One region of the Modicisalibacter sp. genome, then DNA from elsewhere that is predicted to be linked to it. Evidence: predicted binding sites of a transcription regulator. Region 1 holds the regulator's gene; each other region holds the start of a gene.
What was found. Region 1 encodes sigma-54, which starts transcription at its own class of promoters, with help from an activator protein. Its sites were predicted from a motif close to TGGCACNNNNNTTGCTNT; they were not measured.
Positions count from the first base shown of each region.

Region 2: the regulator sigma-54 is predicted to act here: its motif matches at 2,855-2,872, upstream of ACTCB7_RS09380 (P-II family nitrogen regulator).
Region 3: the regulator sigma-54 is predicted to act here: its motif matches at 1,452-1,469, upstream of glnA (glutamate--ammonia ligase).

Region 1 covers NZ_JBSREH010000041.1:86,639-94,194, forward strand. The annotation lists gene rapZ (RNase adapter RapZ) at 1-586, opposite strand, end outside; gene ptsN (PTS IIA-like nitrogen regulatory protein PtsN) at 627-1,115, opposite strand; gene hpf (ribosome hibernation-promoting factor, HPF/YfiA family) at 1,127-1,435, opposite strand; gene ACTCB7_RS12515 (RNA polymerase factor sigma-54) at 1,562-2,971, opposite strand; gene lptB (LPS export ABC transporter ATP-binding protein) at 3,096-3,821, opposite strand; gene lptA (lipopolysaccharide transport periplasmic protein LptA) at 3,844-4,359, opposite strand; gene lptC (LPS export ABC transporter periplasmic protein LptC) at 4,359-4,943, opposite strand; gene ACTCB7_RS12535 (KdsC family phosphatase) at 4,948-5,505, opposite strand; gene ACTCB7_RS12540 (KpsF/GutQ family sugar-phosphate isomerase) at 5,548-6,528, opposite strand; gene ACTCB7_RS12545 (ABC transporter ATP-binding protein) at 6,712-7,524, shown strand.
Region 2 covers NZ_JBSREH010000027.1:1,603-9,158, forward strand. The annotation lists gene ACTCB7_RS09365 (ferredoxin--NADP reductase) at 1-550, shown strand, start outside; gene ACTCB7_RS09370 (P-II family nitrogen regulator) at 703-1,041, opposite strand; gene ACTCB7_RS09375 (ammonium transporter) at 1,205-2,449, opposite strand; gene ACTCB7_RS09380 (P-II family nitrogen regulator) at 2,475-2,813, opposite strand; gene ACTCB7_RS09385 (accessory factor UbiK family protein) at 3,123-3,527, shown strand; gene ACTCB7_RS09390 (YifB family Mg chelatase-like AAA ATPase) at 3,652-5,172, shown strand; gene ACTCB7_RS09395 (sodium:calcium antiporter) at 5,257-6,309, shown strand; gene ACTCB7_RS09400 (aminotransferase class I/II-fold pyridoxal phosphate-dependent enzyme) at 6,320-7,426, opposite strand; gene ACTCB7_RS09405 (hypothetical protein) at 7,510-7,556, opposite strand, start outside.
Region 3 covers NZ_JBSREH010000013.1:45,154-52,709, reverse strand. The annotation lists gene ACTCB7_RS04920 (polysaccharide deacetylase family protein) at 1-376, opposite strand, end outside; gene ACTCB7_RS04915 (glycosyltransferase family A protein) at 458-1,018, opposite strand; gene glnA (glutamate--ammonia ligase) at 1,578-2,987, shown strand; gene ACTCB7_RS04905 (DUF4124 domain-containing protein) at 3,118-3,714, shown strand; gene glnL (nitrogen regulation protein NR(II)) at 3,907-4,950, shown strand; gene glnG (nitrogen regulation protein NR(I)) at 5,036-6,445, shown strand; gene ACTCB7_RS04890 (hydroxymethylglutaryl-CoA lyase) at 6,720-7,556, shown strand, end outside.

The DNA of each region.
Region 1 (7,556 bases):
AGTAGGGGTTGGGCAGGCAGCGGGCATCGAAGACGATATCGGCGTCGAGCGGCACGCCGCGCTTGAAGCCGAAGGACTCGAAGGTCAGGGTCAGCTGGCCGCTGCGGTGATGGGCGACCTGCTCGGCGATGCGCCCGCGCAGCTCGTGCACCGACAGCTGCGAGGTGTCGATGACGAGGTCGGCGAGGTCGCGGATGCCCGACAGTGCCTGTTCCTCGGATTCGACGGCTTCCGCGAGGGTCATCTCGCTGTCCCGGGTCAGCGGGTGGCGCCGCCGCGTGGCCGAGTAGCGCTCGAGCAGGATCTTGTCCTCGGAGGTCAGGTAGACCACCTGGCAGTCGAGGCCGCGGGCGCGCAGCGTTTCCAGCAGCCCGGGAAAGCGTTCGAGGGCGGTGGGCACGTTGCGGGCATCGATGCTCACGGCAATATTGGAGCGGCGGGTGTCGTCCTGTCGGAGTTCATCGATCAGGGGGTCGAGGAGCATGGCCGGCAGGTTGTCGATGGCATAGAAGCCCAGGTCCTCGAGGGCCTGGAGGGCGATCGACTTGCCGGACCCGGAACGACCGCTGATGATCACGAGCTGCATCGCGGCGGCTCTCCTGGTGGCGGTGGAACGAGAAGCGCGACTAGCCGAGCGTCTCGCCGGATGTGCCTTCCTGGCGGCGAATGGCGTCGAGCAGGGTCTCGTAGAGCTCGCGCTGACTTTCGCTGTGACGCAGACGGCTGCGGATGTCGGCGTCGTTCATGATGCCGGCCACCTGGCCCAGCAGGGCGAGGTGAGTGTCGTCCGCTTCCTCGGGCACCAGCAGCACGAAGATCAGGTCGACCGGCTCGCCGTCGACGGCATCGAAGTCGATGGGTTCCTGCAGCTTGAGGAAGCCGGCGATCGGCGCCTTGCAGTGAGGGTTGCGCGCATGGGGGATCGCCACGCCGTTGCCGATCCCGGTGCTGCCCAGCCGCTCGCGGCCGATCAGGCGGCTGAAGACTTCCTGGCTGTCCAGGCTCGGCGTGTTCTGCGCGATGAAGGTGCTGAAGAATTCCAGCACGCGCTTCTTGCTCCCCCCGGGCACCGCGAAGAGCGTGCGCTCGGGGGGCAGGATGGCTTCCAGTGTCATGATGGGCGGAGTCAGCGGGCCCCGGCGCCTTGCGCGCGGGCCTGGGCCTTTTCCTTGTGCTTGACGAGCTGGCGATCGAGCTTGTCGGCCAGAGCGTCGATGGCGGCGTACATGTCGCCATTCTCGGCTTCGGCATGCAAGTCGGCACCGGCGGCGTGAAGGGTGCAGGCAGCCTGGTGGCGTTCCTTCTCGACCGAGAGGGTTACCTGAACGGTCGTGATGTTGTCGTAATGACGCTCGAGACGCGTCAGTTTCTCGTTGACGTAGTCACGCAATGCATCTGTCAGTTCGACATGATGGCCGGTGATATTCGCTTGCATGGACACGCTCCTGTTCCGGCGAGTGGTGGCTCGATTGTAACCCTTTTTGCAGCTTAGCAAACCCCTGTGAGAGGGCCGACGTGAAGATGGTTCGGACCCTGTCGATCAGGACGCTTCTGCGCCCCTTCAGGCTAGTCGCTTGCGCTCGCTGGAGGAAGGGATCCCCATGGCCTCGCGATACTTGGCGACGGTGCGGCGAGCCACCTTGATGCCGTCCGCGGCGAGCAGGTCGACCAGCTTGCTGTCGGAGAGCGGCTTGCGGGGCGGTTCCTCGCCGATCAGCTTCTTGAGCCGGGCGCGGATCGCGGTGCTGGAATGCGCATCGCCCTCGCCGCCGACATGGCTCGAGAAGAAGTACTTGAGCTCGAAGACGCCGCGTGGCGTGTGGATGAACTTCTGGGTGGTCACCCGCGAGATGGTGGATTCGTGCATTTCCACCGCCTGTGCGATGTCGGCCAGGATCAGGGGCTTCATGGATTCCTCGCCGTGGTCGAGGAAGTCCAGTTGCCGGGTCATGATCTCGCGCCCGACCTTGAGCAGGGTGTCGTTGCGGCTGGAGAGGCTCTTGATCAGCCAGCGCGCCTCCTGCAGGTGCTGCTTCATGAAAGTGTTGTCGTCGCTCTTGTCGGCGCGGCGAATCAGGGCGGCATAGTCGGGCTGGATGCGCAGGCGGGGCAGGGCTTCGGGGTTGAGCTCGATGCGCCAGCCTTCGTGCGAGTGGCGTGCCACCAGATCGGGAATCACGTAGTCGTTGCCGGTGGCGTCGAAGGCCTGGCCGGGACGCGGATCGAGGGTACGGATCAGCGCGATCACGCTGTCGAGCTGGTCGTCATCGAGCCGCAGCCGGCGCTTGAGCAGCTTGCGGTCGTCGCCGGCCAGGGCCTCGAGGAACTGCCGCACCAGTCGCCGGGCCTGAGGGAGCAGGGGCGTGTCGTCGGGCAGGACGCCGAGCTGTAAAAGCAGGCATTCGCGCAGGTCGCGGGCCAGGGCGCCGGTGGGCTCGAACTGCTGAAGGCGCATCAGTACCGCTTCCACCTCTGGGGCGCGCAGCCCCTCGAGGCCCTGGGCGCGCAGCCCGTCGACGAGACTGTCTAGGGGGGCGGCCAGGTAGCCGTCGGCGTCGACGGCGTCGATCAGGGTTTCGGCGATGATGCGTTCGCGCTCGTTCAGGTCGGCCATGGCGAGCTGCCAGGTGAGGTGGTCCTGAAGGCTTTCCCCGGCGGCATTGCGTTCGAGATCCGGCCCCTCGTCGCTGCGACTGCCGGAAGCCATGTCCTGATAGGTGTCGGACCAGTCGCTGTCGACGGCCAGCTCATCCGGGATGTCCTGGTTCCAGTCGTCCTCGGCCGCATCGCTGACGGCGGTCTCGCCGAACTCCTCCTCCATCTCGAGCATGGGGTTGGACTCGAGCGCCTGCTGAATTTCCTGGCGGAGGTCCAGCGTCGACAGCTGCAGCAACTGGATGGCCTGCTGCAGCTGGGGCGTCATGGTCAGCTGCGTGCCGACCCGGAGCTGCAACGTGGGTTTCATAGCCATGACGTGCCTACTTCGCTGACGGATTCGGGGATACCGTATCCCGCCCCCTCACGGCTTGCAAGTAGTTAAGCAATAACCGTGCCACGAAGCGCCGTAACGGTCGAGGGTTTCGTCGGAAGGAGGGTCAGAGCCGGAATTCGTGGCCCAGGTAGACTTCGCGTACCTTCTCGCTGGCCAGGATCGCCTCGGCGCTACCTTCGGCGATGATCTGGCCGTCGCCGACGATGTAGGCCTTGTCGCAGATGTCCAGCGTCTCGCGGACGTTGTGGTCGGTGATGAGGATGCCGATGCCGCGGTCGCGCAGCTGGCGGATGATGCTCTTTATCTCGCCCACCGAGATGGGGTCGACGCCGGCAAAGGGTTCATCGAGCAGGATGAAGGCCGGTTCGGTGGCCAGCGAGCGAGCGATTTCCACGCGGCGGCGCTCGCCGCCGGACAGGCTCATGCCCGTGTTGTCGCGAATGTGATCGATATGGAACTCCTCGAGCAGTTGCTCGAGGAGTTTCCTGCGCCCCGCCTTGTCGAGATCCCGGCGAGTCTCGAGGATGGCCATGATGTTGTCGGCCACCGAGAGCTTGCGGAAGATCGAGGCCTCCTGGGGCAGGTAGCCGATCCCGGCGCGGGCGCGCTGGTGCATGGGGGCGCGGCTCAGGTCCAGATCGTCGATGGTCACCTCGCCGGCGTCGGCGCGCACCAGACCGACGATCATGTAGAACGAGGTGGTCTTGCCCGCCCCGTTGGGGCCGAGCAGGCCGACGATGCTGCCCTGGCCGATGGTCAGGCTGATGTCCTGGACCACGCGGCGGTTCTTGTAGCTCTTGGCGAGATGGCGGGCGACAAGGGTCTTCATGGTCATCCTCAGGACGGCGGGTTCACGGCGACGACTTGGGGGTCAGGGTCATGCGGACCCGCTGGCCGTCGCTGCCCTGCGCCTTGGAGCGGGCCTGGACCTTGCGGCTGTCGAGATAGTACTCGACATAGGCGCCGTTGAAGGTGTCGCGGGCCTGGTGAAGCTCGGCGTTGCCGATCAGTTCGACCCGGCGTTCGGCGGCATGATAGATGACGGTGTCGCCCCAGCCCTTCACCAGTTGGTCGTCGGGGGCCGGGCGCTGTTCCAGATAGGCGCGCTGCGTGTCGCCGGTGGCGGTGACCCGGGTCACCTCGCCCTGGTCGTTGCGCGCGATCTCGACGCGTTCGGCCTCGAGCACCATGCTGCCCTGGGTCAGGTTGACGTCGCCGGTGTAGACGGCGGTACCGGCACGGTCATCGAGGTCAAGGCGGTCCGCCGCCACGTTGATGGGCTGGCGGGCATCGCTCTCCAGGGCCGAGACGCCGGGGGCGAACAAGGCCAGTGCGGTCAGGCCGAGGCCGGCAAGATAGGGGCGCATCAGGTTCCTCCCTGTGGGCTGATCGGCGGATGAAAGCCTTGAACGTCGCCGTTCAGGCGCATGCGGCCGGTGTCGATCCAGGCGTCGAGCCGATCGCCGCTGACCCGTTGGCGATACTGGCGCAGCGTGGCGCGACTGTCGCTCCAGGCGTGGTAGGTATCGGCATCGTAATGGAGCACATCACTGGTTGCCTGCCAGCCTTCTTCCGGCGCCCGGAGCCTGGCATGGCCGATGAGTACCAGCGGGTTGCCGCCAGCCTCCAGCCTACCCTTGTCGGCGGTGGCAAGCCAGGTGCGACCCTGCTTGTCGTCCAGGCGGGCCCGCGGGGTCTCCAGGCGGGTGACGTCGTCCCCGGGGGTGTGCTCGATGCGCGGCGTGGTCAGGTACTGATAGGCTCGGCCCGTGGCGTCGAAGCGAGTGAGGCGGGCGTTTTCCAGATAGTAGTCCGGTTCCCCGGTCTCGCCCGTCGGAACCGGGCCGGGCAGGCCCACGTCGCGTTGGTCGATGAGCGTCAGCACGCCGCCCAGGCCGAGCAGTAGCAGGCCCAGCAGCAGGGTGGAAAGGCGCCGGCGCGACAGGGTCATGGCGTCAGCCCTGCCCGTGGAGATAGGTATCGAGCACCGAGGCCCAGTGCCCCTGAAGCTCGAGCAGGCCGTCGCAGATCTCGCGCACCGCGCCGTTCCCGCCGGAGCGAGCGGTGACCCAGTCGGCGTGGCGGCGAATGTAGTCCGGCGCGTTGGGCACGCTGATGCCGAGACCGGCGCGCTGAATGGGCGCCAGGTCGGGCAGGTCGTCGCCGCAGTAGGCCGCCTGCTGCCAGGTCAGTCCCAGCGTGTCGAGCAGCTGGCGCAGCAGGTCGAGCTTGGCGTCGTTGCCCTGGAAGACGTGCTCGATGCCCAGGGCGGCGGCGCGACGGCTGACCATGGGCGATGTGCGTCCGGTGATCAGAGCGACCTCGATGCCTGCCTGGCGCAGCAGCTTGATGCCCTGACCGTCCTGGGTGTTGAAGCTCTTGATCTCTTGGCCGTCGGACTGGAAGTGCAGCCGCCCGTCGGTCATCACGCCATCCACGTCGAGGGCCAGCAGTCGGACGTGCCGAGCGCATTCCACGAGCCGGGGATGGTTGAGGCGCGGGTCGAGAGCCATGGCGTTCTCCTCGTGTCGGTGGACGTGATGGGCCGGTTCGGTTCAGATCACGCCGCTGGCCAGCAAATCGTGCATGTGCAGGGCGCCGACCGGTCGCTCGTCGGCGTCGACCACCGCCAGGGCGGTGATGCGATTGTCTTCCATGAGCTTGACGGCCTCGGCGGCCAGCACGTGGCCGTGAGTCCGCTTGCCACCCCGGGTCATCACCGCCTCGACGCGCAGGTCATGAAGGTTGGTGTGCTGGTCGAGGGTGCGGCGCAGGTCACCGTCGGTGAAGACGCCGCAGAGCCGGCCGTCGGCGTCGATCACACAGGTGAAGCCCAGCCCCTTGCGGGTGATTTCCAGCAGGGCGTCACGCAGCGGGCTGCCGAGCGCCACGCAGGGCAGTCGCTCGCCGGTGTGCATCAGGTCCTCGACCTTGAGCAGCAGGCGACGGCCGAGGGTGCCGCCGGGATGCGACAGGGCGAAATCCTCGGCGGTGAAGCCGCGCGCCTCGAGCAGGGCCACGGCCAGGGCGTCGCCCAAGGCCAGGGCGGCGGTGGTCGAGGCGGTGGGGGCGAGGTCCAGGGGGCAGGCCTCGCGAGTCACGCCGGCATCGAGATGCGCCTGGGCGTAGCGGGCCAGCGTGGAGCCCGGCCGACCGGTCATGCTGATCAATGGAGCGCCCATGCGCTTGAGCAGCGGCAGCAGGGCCGTGACCTCGTCCGTTTCGCCGGAGTTCGACAGGGCGAGCACCACGTCACGCGAGGTGATCATGCCCAGGTCGCCGTGGCTGGCCTCACCGGGGTGCACGAAGAAGGCCGGCGTGCCGGTGCTGGCCAGAGTGGCGGCGATCTTGCGGGCGACATGGCCGGACTTGCCCATGCCGGTGACCACGACACGCCCCTCGCAGGCCAGCATCAGGCGACAGGCCGTGTCGAAGTCGTCCGAGAGCTTGCCTTCGAGCGCGGCGATGGCCTGCTGTTCGATGTGCAGGGTGCGACGTGCGCTGTCACGAAAGGCGAACTGGGGATCGGTGGTCATGGCGTAATCGTCGGTGCCGGTCGAAGCGGTGGATGTTCGATTCAAGGGGGTGCGGGTGAACGGTCGCCCATTAAACGGGTTGCGCGTGGGGCTTGCAAGCGTCGTCCGAGAGGGATGGCGGCGGTAATATTAGTTAGGATACAATGTTCGATAATTTTCGGCCATTACCATTAGGTTGTGCTGATGAATGACTCGTTGCTCGTCGATGTGGAAGGCCTGCATTTCTCACGCGGCGAGAAGGAAATCTTTCGCGGTCTCGATCTGCAGGTCCCCCGGGGCAAGATCACGGCCATCATGGGGCCCAGCGGCACCGGCAAGACCACGCTGCTCAAGCTGATCGGCGGCCAGCTCTACCCGGATGCGGGGCGGGTGCGCATCGCCGGCGAGGACGTTCATCGGCTGCCGCGCCGCGCGTTGTTCCGGTTGCGCCGGCGCATGGGCATGCTCTTTCAGAGCGGCGCGCTGTTTTCCGACCTGTCGGTCTACGAAAACGTGGCCTTTCCACTGCGGGTGCACACCGACCTGCCGGAAGCGATGATCCGCGACATCGTGCTGATGAAGCTCGAGGCCGTGGGGCTGCGCGGCGCGCGGGCCCTGATGCCTTCCGAGCTGTCCGGTGGCATGCTGCGTCGGGTGGCGCTGGCCCGGGCGATCGCGCTGGACCCCGAGCTGATCCTCTACGATGAGCCCTTTGTCGGCCAGGACCCGATCTCGATGGGGGTGCTCGTGCAGTTGATCAAGACCGTCAACCAGGCGCTGGGGCTGACGGCAGTGGTGGTGTCGCACGATATCAAGGAAACCCTGTCGATCGCTGACTACGTCTACGTGATTTCCGACGGCCGGGTGATGGCCCACGGCACGCCCGCGACACTGGATGTCGACGATGACGATCGTGTGCGCCAATTCATCCACGGCGAGCCGGACGGGCCGGTGCCCTTTCACTATCCGGCCCCGGACTATTTCACCGACATCATGACCGGGAGGGCGTCATCGTGAGCGATGAACACGCACGTCGCCGCGGCGCCTCG
Region 2 (7,556 bases), on a different contig from region 1:
GACCTCGCGCCTGCAGCACCTCAAGGTCGGCGACCAGATCATGGTCAGCCGCAAGCCGACCGGCACCCTGGTCACCGATGACCTGCTGCCGGGCCGCAACCTCTATCTGCTGTCCACCGGCACCGGCCTGGCGCCGTTCATGAGCCTGATCCAGGATCCGGAGGCCTACGAGCGCTTCGAGAAGATCGTGCTGATCCACGGCGTGCGCACCGTCAGTGAGCTGGCCTACGCCGACTTCATCGAGAAGGAGCTGCCGGCCCACGAGTACCTGGGCGAGGAGATCAGCGAGAAGCTGGTCTACTACCCGACCGTGACCCGCGAGGAATTCCGCACCACCGGCCGTCTGACCGATCACATCCGCAGCGGCAAGCTGTTCGAGGACACCGGCCTGCCGGCGCTCGATCCCAAGCAGGATCGTGCCATGATCTGCGGCAGCCCGGCGATGCTCGATGAAACCAGCGCGCTGCTCGACGACCTGGGCTTCAAGATCTCGCCGCGCATGGGCGAGCCGGGCGACTACGTGATCGAGCGCGCCTTCGTCGAGAAGTGACCGGGCGGCGCCCGGCGCGGTACGCCACAAGCGCGACACGGAAATAAGCAACGCCCCCATGACAAGGTCATGGGGGCGTTGTTGTTCGGGATGGATGCGAGCGCAAGTTGGCTCTGAAACGTCGGCGAGCGTAGCCAGTTTCCAGGCCGAACTCAGACCGCGTCCTTGCCCGTCTCGCCGGTCCGGATGCGAATCACCTGCTCCAGCGGCGAGACGAAGATCTTGCCGTCGCCGATCTTGCCGGTGTTGGAGACGCTGGTGATCGCCTCGATGACCTGTTCGGTCATGCTGTCGTCGACGGCGACCTCGAGCTTGACCTTGGGCAGGAAGTCGACGACGTATTCGGCGCCCCGATACAGCTCGGTGTGGCCCTTCTGGCGACCAAAGCCCTTGACCTCGGTCACGGTAATGCCCTGCACGCCGATCTCGGAGAGCGACTCGCGGACATCGTCCAGCTTGAACGGCTTGATGATGGCTGTCACCAGTTTCATCGTCTTGACTCCTCGCCTTGGGGCGGGGCCGGCACGCGGAGGCCGGCCCCGGATTGCGTCGGTACTGTTGCCCTAAAGCATACACCGCTCGTTGGGCGAATAAAAAAGACCCCCCGAAGGGGGCCAGGTGGAGCACGCCAGCTCACTCGGTGTGTCGGCGGCGCTACTTGTTGCCGCCGACGGTAAATTCCGGATAGGCCTCCAGTCCGCACTCGGCCAGGTCGACCCCCTCGTATTCTTCTTCCTCGCTGACCCGTATGCCCATGATCGCCTTGAGGAGCAGCCACACCAGCAGGCTGGCGAGGAACACCCAGGCGAAGATGCCGATCACCCCGATCAGCTGGGCGCCGAAGGTCGCCTCGCCGTTGGACAGCGGCACCGCCATCACGCCCCAGATGCCGGCCACGCCGTGGGCGGAGATGGCGCCCACCGGATCATCGATGCGCAGCTTGTCGAGGGTCACGATCGAGGCCACCACCAGCAGCCCGCCGATGGCGCCGATCAGCGTCGCGCCCAGGGCGGTGGGGGAAAGCGGGTCGGCGGTGATAGCCACCAGGCCGGCGATCGCCCCGTTGAGCGCCATGGTCAGGTCCGCCTTGCGGAACCAGAGCTTGGCCAGGATCAGCGCGGCGATCACGCCGCCCGCCGCCGCGGCATTGGTGTTGACCAGTACCTGCGCCATGTGGTTCGCCGAGGTCACGTCGGAGAGCTTCAGCTCGGAGCCGCCGTTGAAGCCGAACCAGCCCATCCACAGGATGAAGGTGCCGAGCGTGGCCAGCGGCATGTTGGCGCCGGGAATGGCGAAGATGGCACCGTTCTTGCCGTACTTGCCCTTGCGCGGGCCGAGCACCAGCACCCCGGCCAGCGCCGCGGCGGCACCGGCGAGGTGCACGATGCCGGAACCGGCATAGTCGGAGTAGCCCAGTTCGTTCAGCCAGCCGCCGCCCCAGGTCCAGTAGCCCTCGACCGGGTAGATGACGGCGGTCATCACCACCGCGAAGGCCAGGAAGGCCCACAGCTTCATGCGTTCGGCCACGGCGCCGGAGACGATCGACATGGCGGTCGCCACGAAGACCACCTGAAAGAAGAAGTCGGCGCGGGCGGAATAGTAGGGGGCGTCGTCACCGCCGGCCAGCACCGCGTCCACGCCGTTCTCGCTGCCCAGCAGCACGCCGAGGTTGGGCAGGAAGCCGCCGGCATCGCTCGAGTACATCAGGTAGTAGCCCACGAGCAGGTACATGGTGCAGGCGATGGCGAACAGCACGACGTTCTTGGTGAGGATCTCCGCGGTGTTCTTCGAGCGTACCAGGCCGGCCTCCAGCATCGCGAAGCCGGCGGCCATCCACATGACCAGCACCCCGCAGATGAGGAAGTAGAAGGTATCGAGCGCGTAGTTGAGCTCTGTCATCGTTGTTGTCTCCTTGTCCTGCGTCTCAGACGGCGTCGGGGCCCCGTTCGCCGGTACGAATCCGGATCACGTCCTCCAGCGGCGTGACGAACAGCTTGCCGTCGCCGATCTTGCCGCTGTTGGCGGCGGCTCGGATGGCCTCGAGCACGCTGTCCACCCGGTCGTCGTCGAGGGCGATCTCGATCTTCACCTTGGGCAGGAAGTCCACGACATACTCGGCGCCGCGATACAGCTCCGTATGCCCCTTCTGGCGACCGAAACCTTTCACCTCGGTGACGGTGATGCCCTGCACCCCGTTGTCGGCCAGGGACTCGCGCACATCGTCGAGCTTGAAGGGTTTTATAATGGCGGTGATGAGTTTCATCCCTTGCGTCTCCTTGTGGTCGGCTGGCGCCTGAAAGCGATATGGCGAAGGATGTGCCACCTTTGTTTTTGTTGATTGAAAACAGTGAGATGAATTGTTTTCGCCACCGATTTAGAGGCGCGTCGGGATGACATGCTGCAACGCAGCGCACTGTTTTGGTGCCGGCGGACACCGCCGCTGCATCACCCTGGCGCAGGCGGGGAACGACCTCGTGACCGGGCCTGGCGAAGGTCCCGGGGCGAGCGCAACGCGCTGGTGCAGGGGCGAGTGCGTTGCGTATGCTGGAGACACCCTTGCAAGGAGAGACCCATGATCCCCAACGACCGCATCAGCCGCCTTGCCCAGCAGCTCGGCGAGCGCCTGCAGGATGCCTCCCACGCGCCGGAGGAGATCCAGCGCAACGTGCACCATGTGATGCGCGGTGCCTTCGAGCGCATGGAGCTGGTGACCCGCGAGGATTTCGACATCCTCATGGACGTGCTGCAGCGCACCCGCTCCCGCGTCGAGGCGCTCGAGAAGCAGGTCGCCGCGCTGGAAGCGTCGCTGGACGCCGAGACGCCCTCGGCCGAGAGCGCCGCCCCGGTGTCCGCCGGCGAGACGGCGACCGCTCCCGCGCCGGATGACGCCACGTCGGAGCGCGAGTCCGCCGGAACCGGCGAGGCCGCCGCGGCGGATGAGCCCCGGCCCGCGGACGACGACTCGGCGTCGCGTTGAGCCACGCCCTTGCCGATGACGGCCCGATCTGTATCAATGAATGCTGAATCAACAGATTCTTAAGTAGCGAGCCGGGCACTGCCGGTCCGGCTCGCGGCCACGTCGTCGGATCAAGGAGCCGCCCATGGCACTCGCTCTCGTTCATACACGCGCCGGGCTGGGGCTCGAGGCGCCGGAGGTGCTGGTCGAGGTGCACCTGGCCAACGGCCTGCCGGGCATGACGCTGGTCGGCCTGCCGGAAACCGCCGTGCGCGAGAGCCGCGAGCGGGTGCGCAGCGCCCTGACCAATGCCGGGTTCGACTTTCCCACCACGCGGCGCATCACCGTCAACCTGGCGCCGGCGGACCTGCCCAAGGAGGGCGGCCGCTTCGACCTGCCGATCGCGCTGGGTATCCTGGCGGCCTCCGAGCAGATCCCCGTCGCGTCGCTCGAGTCCGTGGAGTGCCTCGGCGAACTGGCCCTCGACGGGCGGCTGCGCCCGGTCTCCGGCGTGCTGCCCGCCGCCCTGGCGGCGCGCCGTGCCGAGCGGACCCTGCTGCTGCCCGAGGACAACGCCGACGAGGCCGCGCTGGCCGAGGGGCTGACGGTGCAGGCGGCAGGGCACCTGAGCGAGGTGGTCGCGCACCTGCTGGGGCAGGCCACGCTGCCGGCCCACACCCTCACGGCACCGACCCCGTCCCGGGCGCCGCTGGCGGATCTCGCCGAGGTGCGTGGCCAGCATCAGGCGCGCCGCGCGCTGGAGGTGGCGGCGGCGGGCGGGCACAACCTGTTGTTTGCCGGTCCGCCGGGCACCGGCAAGACCATGCTCGCCAGCCGCCTGCCGGGCATCCTGCCGCCGCTGTCGGCGGACGAGGCGCTCGAGGTGGCCTCGGTGCGCTCGGTCTGCGGGCTCGACCTGCTGGCGCAGTGGGGGCAGCGTCCCTTCCGCTCGCCGCACCACACCGCCAGCGGCGCGGCGCTGGTGGGCGGCGGTTCGCGGCCGCGGCCCGGCGAGATTTCGCTGGCCCACCACGGGGTGCTGTTTCTCGACGAGCTGCCGCAGTTCGACCGCGGCGTGCTGGAGGTGATGCGCGAGCCGCTGGAGTCCGGCGAGATCCACATCGCCCGGGCCAGCCGCCAGCGCCGCTTCCCGGCGCGTTTTCAGCTGGTCGCGGCCATGAATCCCTGCCCCTGCGGGCACCTGGGCGACCCGCGCCAGGCCTGCGTATGCACCCCGGCGCAGATCCAGCGCTACCAGTCGCGGCTATCCGGGCCGCTGCTCGATCGCATCGACCTGCAGGTCGAGGTGCCGGCCCTGCCGCCCGACCAGCTGACCCGCGACACCCGGGGCGAGAGTTCGGCCACGGTACGCGAGCGGGTGCTCGCCGCCCGCGAGCGGCAGCTGGCACGGGGGCATCTCAATGCCCGGCTGCCCGGAGCCGCGCTGGAGGCCGCCTGTGCCCTGCCGGAGGCCGAGCGGGTCTGGCTGGCCGAGGTGCTGACCCGGCTCAAGCTCTCGGCACGGGCCTACCATCGCGTGCTGCGGGTGGCACTGACGCTCGCCGACCTGGCCGGTGTACCGCATCCCGGCCGCCCCCAGCTGATGGAGGCGATCGGCTATCGCCAGCTCGACCGGCTGCGCGGCGGCGGGGAATCCTCGGCCTGAACGCCAGGCCATCCGGGTCACGGAGGACCGAGCCATGACAGCACGTCGTTTCACCCGAGTGATCGGCAGTCCCGGGAGCCCGGCATGACGGCCCTGCTCGAGTCCCTGCCGCTGGCGGTCAGCGTCGGCCTGTTCGCGGCCTGTGCCCTGGTGATCGGGGTGGTGGGCACCCGGCTGACCCGGGTAGTCGATGATCTCGCCGATCGCACCGGGCTGGGCGAGGCCGTTGCCGGGGCGCTGCTGCTGGGCATGGCGACCTCGCTGTCGGGCATCGTGCTGTCGGTGTCCGCGGCACTTTCCGACCAGCCGGAACTGGCGATGAGCAACGCCCTGGGCGGCATCGCCGTGCAGACGCTGTTCCTGACGCTCGCCGACCTGGCGCACCGGCGCGCCAATCTGGAGCATGCCGCGGCCTCGATCGGCAACCTGATGCAGGGCGGCCTGCTGATCTGCCTGCTGGCGCTGCTGCTGGTGGGGCGCTTCTCGCCGGAGTGGACCCTGTGGCAGGTGCACCCCGTCACGCCGCTGCTGTTCATCATCTATCTGTTCGGGCTGCGTCTGGTCAGCCGCGCCCAGCACAACCCCATGTGGCAGCCGGCGCGCACCCGCGAGACCCGTCTCGACGAGCCGGACGATCAGGCGCTGGCCCGCTCACTGACCACGCTGTGGCTGGCGTTCGTGATCATGGCGGCGGTGCTCGGCGTGAGCGGCTGGCTGCTGGAGCGCAGCGCCACGGTGATCAGCCAGCGCACCGGGCTCAGTCAGGCGGCGGTGGGGGTGCTGATGACCTCGGTGGTCACGTCGCTGCCGGAGCTGGTCACCTCGATCGCCGCCGTGCGGCGCGGCGCCCTGACCCTGGCGGTGGCCGGCATCATCGGTGGCAATGCCTTCGACACGCTGTTCGCCGCGGCCTCGGACATCGCCTACCGCGGCGGCTCGATCTACCATGCCGTGCCCGACGACGTATCGCTGTGGGTGGCGCTGTCGCTGTTGATGACCGGCATCCTGATGCTGGGTCTGATCCGCCGCCAGGAGCAGGGCCCGGGTCGGATCGGCTTCGAGAGCGTGGCGATCATCGCCTGCTATCTGGCCGGGGCGGCGATGCTGGTGCTGGGCGGGTCGGCCGCCCCGGCGTGAGAGGGCGGCGTCAGCGGCCGGGCAGCACGGTCTCCAGCGCCGCCAGGCGGCCCTCGGGCAGGGCGTCGGCCAGGGTGCTGATGCGCAGCACGTCGCCCAGTGCCGGGTGCGCGGGGCGATGGATCAGCGCCCCATCGGCGAGCAGGGCGGTGTGCACGTGCTCGGCGGTCTCGGCGTCGGGCAGACACACGGCGATGAAGTTGGTGTCGCTCGGCGGCACCTCGGCGCCCAGCGCGCGCAGCCGCTCGGCGAGCTGCTCGCGGCGCCGGATCACCGCGTCGACGTGCTCGCGGGTCTCGCCGGGGTGGTCGAGCACCGTCTCCGCGGCGGCCAGGGCCAGCGAGGAGACGGCATAATGGATGCGCACCTTGTGCAGCATGGCCAGCGTCCCCGGGTCGGCGATCGCGTAGCCGATGCGCAGCCCGGCGAGCCCGTGGGCCTTGGAAAAGGTCCGCACGCGGATCACGCCGGGCCACACGGCGCCCGCCTCGGGCGCGTCGGCATCGCCGCGGAAGTCGTGATAGGCCTCGTCGAGCAGCAGGGTACAGTCCGCCGGCAGGGCGTCGCGCAGTGCCTGCACGGCCGCGTCGTCATGGCAGTGGCCACTGGGGTTGTCGGGGTTGGCCAGATAGACCAGCCGGGCGTGGTGCTGGTGGGCGTGTTCCGCCAGGGCGGCGAGGTCGGGTGCCAGTCGGCCCGGTGCGCGGCGATAGTCGACCTCGACCACCCGGCAGCCCTGGCCGGCGGCGAAATAGCGGAAGGTCGGGTAGGTACCGGCGCTGGTGATCACGGTGTCACCGGGCTCGCAGGTGGCGCGCAGCGCCAGGGCGAGCAGGCTGTCCGCGCCGGCGTCCACCAGCAGGGCCTCGACTGGTGTGTCCAGTGCCTCGGCCAGCCGGCGGCGCACGCCCAGCGCCTCGGCATCGCCGTAGCTGCGCGCCAGCTCGGCCACGGCCTCGCCGAAACGCGCCTTCAGGGCGTGATGCGGCATGTCGAGCCCTTCGTTGGAGCCCAGTCGGTGCGGAATCGAACGCCCCAGCTTGCGTTCCAGGGCCTTGAGGCCGGGGAAGGGGTTGGCGGGGCCTTCACGATAGAGGTGACGGGCGTAGCGGGGCATGACTGACGACTCCTTGCTCGGGTGAGGCTGGCCGGTCATTGTGGCGCGCGATGCCGGGTGCCGCAAAACGCGGGATGGGGCGATTACAGCGCTGAGGCATCCAGCGCACCGTCGATATGGTAGCGCCAGC
Region 3 (7,556 bases), on a different contig from region 1:
GCAGCCATCCGGTACTCAGGAACACGCTGGCGGGGATGGCGTAGTGCGCGAGCAGCGGCATGGCCACGTCCAGGGTGCTGCGCCAGCCGGCGTCGAAGGTCAGGGTGATGCGGGCCTGCGGGTCATGATGGGGCTGCAGCGCCGTGCCCAGGCAGACCAGCCGGGCGATGTCGCTGAGGTTGAGCAGCAGCCGCTCCAGGCTCTCGCGCCCCAGACACCACGCGGCGCGATGCGGCAGCCGGGCCTCGGCATCGCTGGGCAGCACGCGGGGCAGCACGAGGATCGCGCTGCGTCCCCACAGGGGCTCCGCCTGGCTGCGCCGCCAGTGGCCGCGCAGACGGCAGGCCAGGTCCTGAGCCATATCCAGGCCGTTCATGGCGTTTTCCCTCCCCGCGCGTCCGGCGCGCGACACCTCCGTGTTCCCTCAGTCTATCCCAAGCCCCGGCATCGGCACCGCTCATCCTGCCGAGCGCTGGCCGTCTCCCATGCGCCGCTGCAGCACGCTGGCATGGCAGGCGCGCAGGCGGGCCAGCAGGTCGCGTTCGGCCGTGCCTTCCAGATCCGGGTCGAAGCCGCCGACCCGTTCGAACCAGCTGTGGCGCATCGCCAGCAGCCGAATCCGCCCGCCACCGCCCGGCAGGCGTGCCAGCCAGTGAGTGGTGAGCCAGCCGTCGCTGATCAGCGCGACGACGTCCCACTGCGACGCCAGGGCCTGGTCGACCAGGGCCAGCCAGCCCGGGGGTGGGTCGGTCGCCGGATCGAGAAACGCCAGCACGTCGGCCTGGCTGCGATTGGCCACGATATTGAGGCGCTGGCCTCGGGGCCGGTCGGGCAGCAACAGCAGCCGGGCGCCGTGTGCCTCGGCCAGCCGCTCGATGCGACTGCGAGACTTGTCGACGAGCAGCCAGATCTCGTGACGGGTGGGCGTCTGGCCGAAGTCCCGCGCGAGGCCGGCCAGGCAGCGCCCCAGGCGTGCATGACCGCGGCGGGCGTCAAGGATGACACTGTAGGAATGCATAATGGCGGTCCAGTGACGGTGCCGACCGGTTGCCGTGTCGCCGGCCGCCCGAAGCACCGCGCCCTTGGCGCTCGGTAGTGGTTTGTCAGCGTGCCCTGCCGTCCCGCGCGTTGTTTGTAATAAAGCGTAGCCGGTGGTTTCAAAGGGTATCAACTTGCAGCCTGCTGATTTTGTGGCGATTCGCGGGTGGTTTTTCCCTCCGTCGATGGTTGAGATGCTCCATTGATCGTCCGGGTTTTCGCCATCTTAGGCGCATGCACTGATATGGTGCATCAATGAAAATTGATGACCTTTTGTGGTGCATTAGGTCGACGGTGAAAAATGCCGACCACACTGGGATCACCGCTTTCATTATTCGGCGAGACTGTCAGCGTCGCCTTTTATGGCGGAATTTCATTGGCTTGCGACGATAGCGATAAATGGTGCGCCATTTTGGCACGGTGTCTGCATTTCGTTTGCCAGAACGGCACGTCATGGGCAATCCTGAAGCGGCGTGCTACAACGACGCTGGACACGCAAGCCATCGATTCGAGCTATCGGCTCATTTGTGGAGGACATCATGTCTGAGAAGACACTCGCCCTGATCGAAGAACACGACGTCAAGTGGGTGGACCTGCGCTTCACCGACACCAAGGGCAAGGAGCAGCACGTCACGATTCCGGCCGGCGCCGTCGATGAAGAGTTCTTCGAGAACGGCCAGATGTTCGATGGCTCCTCCATCGAAGGCTGGAAGGGCATCAACGAGTCCGACATGATCCTGCGCCCGGAGGACGGCTCCGGCTTCCTCGACCCGTTCACCGAGGACGCCACCCTGGTGCTGCGCTGCGACATCATCGAGCCGGCCACCATGCAGGGCTACGAGCGCGACCCGCGCTCCATCGCCAAGCGCGCCGAGGCCTACCTGCAGTCCACCGGCCTGGGCGATACTGCCTTCTTCGGCCCGGAGCCGGAATTCTTCATCTTCGACGAGGTGCACTGGAAGACCGACCTCCAGGGTGCGATGTACAAGATCACCTCCGAGGAAGGCGCCTGGGCCACCGATTCCACCAGCGTGGAAGGCGGCAACCTGGGTCACCGCCCGCGGGTCAAGGGCGGCTACTTCCCGGTACCGCCGGTGGACAGCTTCCACGACATCCGCAGCGCGATGTGCAACACCCTGGAGGCGATCGGCCAGGCGGTGGAAGTCCATCACCACGAGGTGTCCAACGCCGGCCAGAACGAGATCGGCGTGAAGTTCAACACCCTGGTCAAGAAGGCCGACGAGGTCCAGCAGCTGAAGTACGTGGTCCACAACGTGGCCCACGCCTACGGCAAGACCGCGACCTTCATGCCCAAGCCGATCGTCGGCGACAACGGCTCCGGCATGCACGTCCACCAGTCCTTCTGGAAGGACGGCACCAACCAGTTCGCCGGTGACGAGTACGCCGGCCTGTCCGAGATGGCGCTGTACTACATCGGCGGCATCATCAAGCACGCGCGGGCCCTGAACGCCTTCACCAACGCCTCCACCAACTCCTACAAGCGTCTGGTGCCGGGCTTCGAGGCGCCGGTCATGCTCGCCTACAGCGCGCGCAACCGTTCCGCGTCGATCCGCATCCCCTACACCGCCAGCCCCAAGGGCAAGCGCGTCGAGGCTCGCTTCCCCGACCCGACCGCCAACCCCTACCTGGCGTTCGCGGCGATGCTGATGGCGGGCATCGACGGCATCAAGAACAAGATCCATCCCGGCGACGCGATGGACAAGAACCTCTACGACCTGCCGCCGGAAGAGGGCAAGCAGGTGCCGACCGTGGCCAACAGCCTCGATCAGGCCCTGGAAGCCCTGGACAACGACCGGGCCTTCCTCACCGAAGGCGGCGTGTTCACCGACGACATGATCGATGCCTACATCGAGCTCAAGGAAGAAGACGTCCAGCGCCTGCGCATGGCGACGCATCCGGTGGAGTTCGACCTCTACTACAGCTGCTGATCCCGCCTCCGGCCGGCGCGGTGCGCCGGGCGTGTCGCGACATGGAGCCCGCCAATCGGCGGGCTCTTTGTTTGCGTTACACTCGGACGAGACACGCGGCCGTGTCGTCACGCCATCAAGGAGGGCTCCCATGAACCGCTGCCTGCCGGCCATGCTGCTGGCCGTCTGCCTAGTAGCGGGTGCGGCACCGAGCGTCGTTTCGGCGGCCAGCGTCTATCGCACCACCGATGCCCAGGGCAATGCGGTCTTCACCGACCGACCGGTGGAACAGGGCGAGCGTGTCGAGCTGGAGCCGCTGAGCGTGCTGCCATCCGCCCCCGTGCGCGAACCCGCGGCGCGTGATGTCGAGCGCGAAACGGCCCGGCAACCGGCGAGTGCCGACACGCCGTTCATGCCCTACACCACCTTCCGCATCGAACAGCCCGAGGATGGCGAGACGCTGCCTACCGGCGCCGCCGGCAACGTGCAGGTGGCGCTGGCCATCGAGCCCGCCCTGCGGCCGGACCACAAGGTCCGCCTGCTCGTCGATGGCCGGGTCAGCCAGTCGGCGCTGCACGCGCGCGTGTTCATGCTCACGGATCTGGTGCGTGGCGAGCACACCCTGCAGGCGGAGCTGCTCGACGCCCAGGGCCGGGTGCGCCATCGCAGTGCGCCGGTGACCCTCTACGTGCAGCGCGCCAGCGTCCATCTGCCTGCCAACCCCAACAATCCCGCCCGGTCGCCCTGAGCGGCGGCTTGCTGTTCACCACACTCGACACACCGATTTCGCCACCTTGGCACAGCCCTGCACGAGCAAATGCACCATAATGGTGCGTCAAGGGGCGCGCCATCGGCGTTCATCCCGCTGAATGCCGGGTTTCCCGGCATGGCGCGCTTCTTGCAGTCCTTGTCGTGACACATCCCGCACGGGAGAGCGCCCATGTATCAACGCCTGCTGGAGAACCTGACCACCGCCGTCGTCTATCTGGACGACGCCCTGCGCGTACGCTGGCTGAACCCGGCCGCCGAGGCGCTGCTGGCGGTCAGCGAGAGCCGGGTCAGGGGCACACGCCTGGACTGTCTGGAAGGCGACGGCGGCGCCATCGCGGCGGTGCTGACCAAGGCGCTGGAGGCCCGGCATCCCTTTACCCAGCGTGAGGCCGTACTGCTGCCCGCCGGGACGGAACCGGTCACGGTGGACTTCACGGCCACGCCGCTGTCGGACCGGGAGTTGCTGCTCGAGATCGAGCCCCGCGACCGGCTGATACGTATCTCCCGGGAGGAGGCGCTGATCACCCGTCAGGAGACCATCAAGGTGCTCTCGCGGGGGCTGGCCCACGAGATCAAGAATCCGCTGGGCGGCATCCGCGGTGCCGCCCAGCTGCTCGAGCGCGACCTGCCGGACCCGCAGCTGGCCGAGTTTACCCGGGTGATCGTCGAGGAAGCCGACCGTCTGCGTGACCTGGTCGACCGCATGCTCGGCCCCAATCGCCCCGCCGGGCACGAGCCGCTCAACATCCACAAGGTACTCGAGCGGGTACGGGCGCTGCTCGAGGCCGAGCACCCGCGGGTCGATTATGCACGCGACTACGACCCCAGCCTGCCGGACCTGCACGGCGACGAGGCGCAGCTGATCCAGGCGGTGCTCAACGTCGCCCGCAACGCCGTGCAGGCCCTGGAGGAGAGCGCCGTCGACGCGCCACGCCTGACGCTGCGTACCCGGGCCCGGCGCCAGTTCACCCTGGGCGCCGAGCGCCATCGGCTGGTCTGTGAGGTGGCGGTGATCGACAACGGCCCCGGGATTCCCCCCGCGCTCCAGGAGACGCTGTTCTATCCGATGGTCTCGGGACGTGCCGAGGGCAGCGGGCTGGGGTTGTCGATCGCCCAGTCGATCCTGCACCAGCACCAGGGACTGGTCGAGTGCGACTCGCAGCCCGGTTGCACGGAATTCCGCCTGCTGATCCCGCTGGCGTGTTCCGCATGAACCGGCCGGCGTCCCATCGCGCCGCCGGTGCGCCTCTCGTGACCTGCGCCGGAGGCGCCCCCACTGTTACCCGCTGGAGGGCTTTATGACCGACGCCGCTCGTATCGTCATCGTCGACGACGACCGTGCCATTCGCTGGGTGCTGGAGCGCGCCCTGGCCCAGCCCGACCTGGACGTGACCAGCTTCGACCGCGCCGACACCGCGCTGGAAAGCCTGCTGCGCCAGCCGCCGGACGTGCTGCTCACCGATATCCGCATGCCGGGGCTGGATGGCCTGGACCTGATGGCACGGCTGCGCGAGAGTCATCCGGACCTGCCGGTGATCGTGATGACCGCGCATTCCGACCTGGACAGCGCGGTGGCTTCCTACCAGGGTGGCGCCTTCGAGTACCTGCCCAAGCCCTTCGATGTCGATGAGGCGCTGGCGCTGGTGCGCCGCGCCGTGGCGCATGCTCGCGAGCGCCAGGCGCCGGCCAGCGCGCCGGAGGGGCTGACTGCCGAGATCATCGGTGAGGCGCCGGCGATGCAGGAGGTGTTCCGCGCCATCGGGCGGCTCTCGCAGTCGCACATCACCGTGCTGATCAACGGCGAGTCGGGGACCGGCAAGGAACGGGTCGCCCAGGCGCTGCACCAGCACAGCCCGCGCAAGGCGAACCCGTTCATCGCCCTGAACATGGCGGCGATCCCCAAGGACCTGATGGAGTCCGAGCTGTTCGGTCACGAGAAGGGCGCCTTCACCGGCGCCTCGGCGCAGCGCCGCGGGCGCTTCGAGCAGGCCGACGGCGGCACGCTGTTCCTCGACGAGATCGGCGACATGCCGCCCGATACCCAGACCCGCCTGCTGCGCGTGCTGGCCGACGGCGAGTTCTATCGTGTCGGCGGCCACACCCCGGTCAAGGTCGACGTGCGGATCATCGCTGCCACCCACCAGAACCTTGAGAAACTGGTCGAGGACGGCCGCTTCCGCGAGGACCTGTTCCATCGTCTCAACGTGATTCGCGTGCATCTGCCGCGGCTCGCCGAACGGCGCGAGGACATCCCGCGGCTGGCCCAGCACTTCCTCGCCGAAGCCGCCAGGGAACTGGCCACCGAACCCAAGGTGCTGACCCGCGAGGCCGAGCAGCATCTCACCCGGCTGGCCTGGCCCGGCAACGTGCGTCAGCTCGAGAACACCTGCCGCTGGCTGACGGTGATGGCCTCGGGCCGCGAGGTACTCGTCGACGACCTGCCGCCGGAGCTGCGCGACGTCGAGGGTACCGAAGCCGCCGGCGGCGACTGGCGTGGTGCCTTCCGCGAGTGGGCCGACCGCGCCCTGGCCGCCGGCCACACCCACCTGCTGGAAGAGGCGGTGCCGGACTTCGAGCGCATCCTCATCGAGACCGCGCTCAAGCACACCGGCGGGCGCAAGGGTGAGGCCGCCGAGCTGCTGGGCTGGGGGCGCAACACCCTGACCCGGAAATTGAAGGTGCTGTTGCCGGCGCTGGCCGAGGAGTGAACAGCGACGTCGCCGTCTCATCCGTAGAAGTTGGAACGGCTGGTCTGGGGGCGCAACACCCGCTCTTTACCAGGTCCGGCAAGCTGAAGGTACTGCTGCCGGCACTGGCCGAGGAGTGAGCGGCGAGGTGTGAGAACAGGGTGGCGGGCAGCGTGGCGTAGTCCAGGGTTCCGGGGCTGTCACGAACGACCAAAGTCGCGCTTTTGCGACGCGGCTTGGCAAGGGTAGGCTCGTGTAACCAACGGCAATCCGGTTTCACGAGGTCGCGCCTGCCATGGATCAGTACCCGCCGATGCCCTCTCGGGTGAATGTCACCGAGGTCGGGCTCCGCGATGGCCTGCAGAACGAAGCGAAACATCTGAGTACCGAGGACAAGGTGGCGCTGGTGCGTGCGCTGGTGGCGGCCGGCGTCCGCGAGTTCGAGCTGACCTCGTTCGTCAGCCCGCGGGCCGTCCCCGCGCTGGCCGATGCGGCGGAACTGGTGGCGGCGCTGGACGATGTCCGGGGCGTGCACTGGTCGGCGCTGGTCCCCAACGTGCGCGGCGCCGAGCGCGCGCTTTCCGCCGGCGTCGACTCGGTGGTGCTGTTCGTGTCGGCCTCGCAGACCCACAACGCCAAGAACGTCAATCGCGACATCGCCGCCTCACTGGCGGGCTTCGCGGACGTGGCACGCCTTCTCGACGGCAGTGGCGTCGAGCTGCGCGGCGCCATCGCCACGGCTTTCGGCTGCCCCTTCGAAGGCAATGTCGATGTCGCCGCGGTCGGCGACATCGCTCGTGCCTTCGCCGATCTCGGCGCACGCCATGTCTCGCTGGGCGACACCACCGGGATGGCGACGCCGCCGCTGGTCACGGAACGCATTCGCCACCTGCGCGAGGTGGCGCCTTCCCTGTCGCCGACCCTGCACTTCCACAACACCCGCGGCATCGGCCTGGCCAACGTGATGCAGGGGCTGTCGCTCGGCGTCAGCCGCTACGAGAGTTCTATCGGCGGGCTGGGCGGCTGTCCCTTCGCGCCGGGGGCCACCGGCAACATCGCCAGCGAGGATCTGGTCTATCTGCTCACCGAGATGGGCATCGACACCGGCATCGACCTGCCGACCCTGATCGAG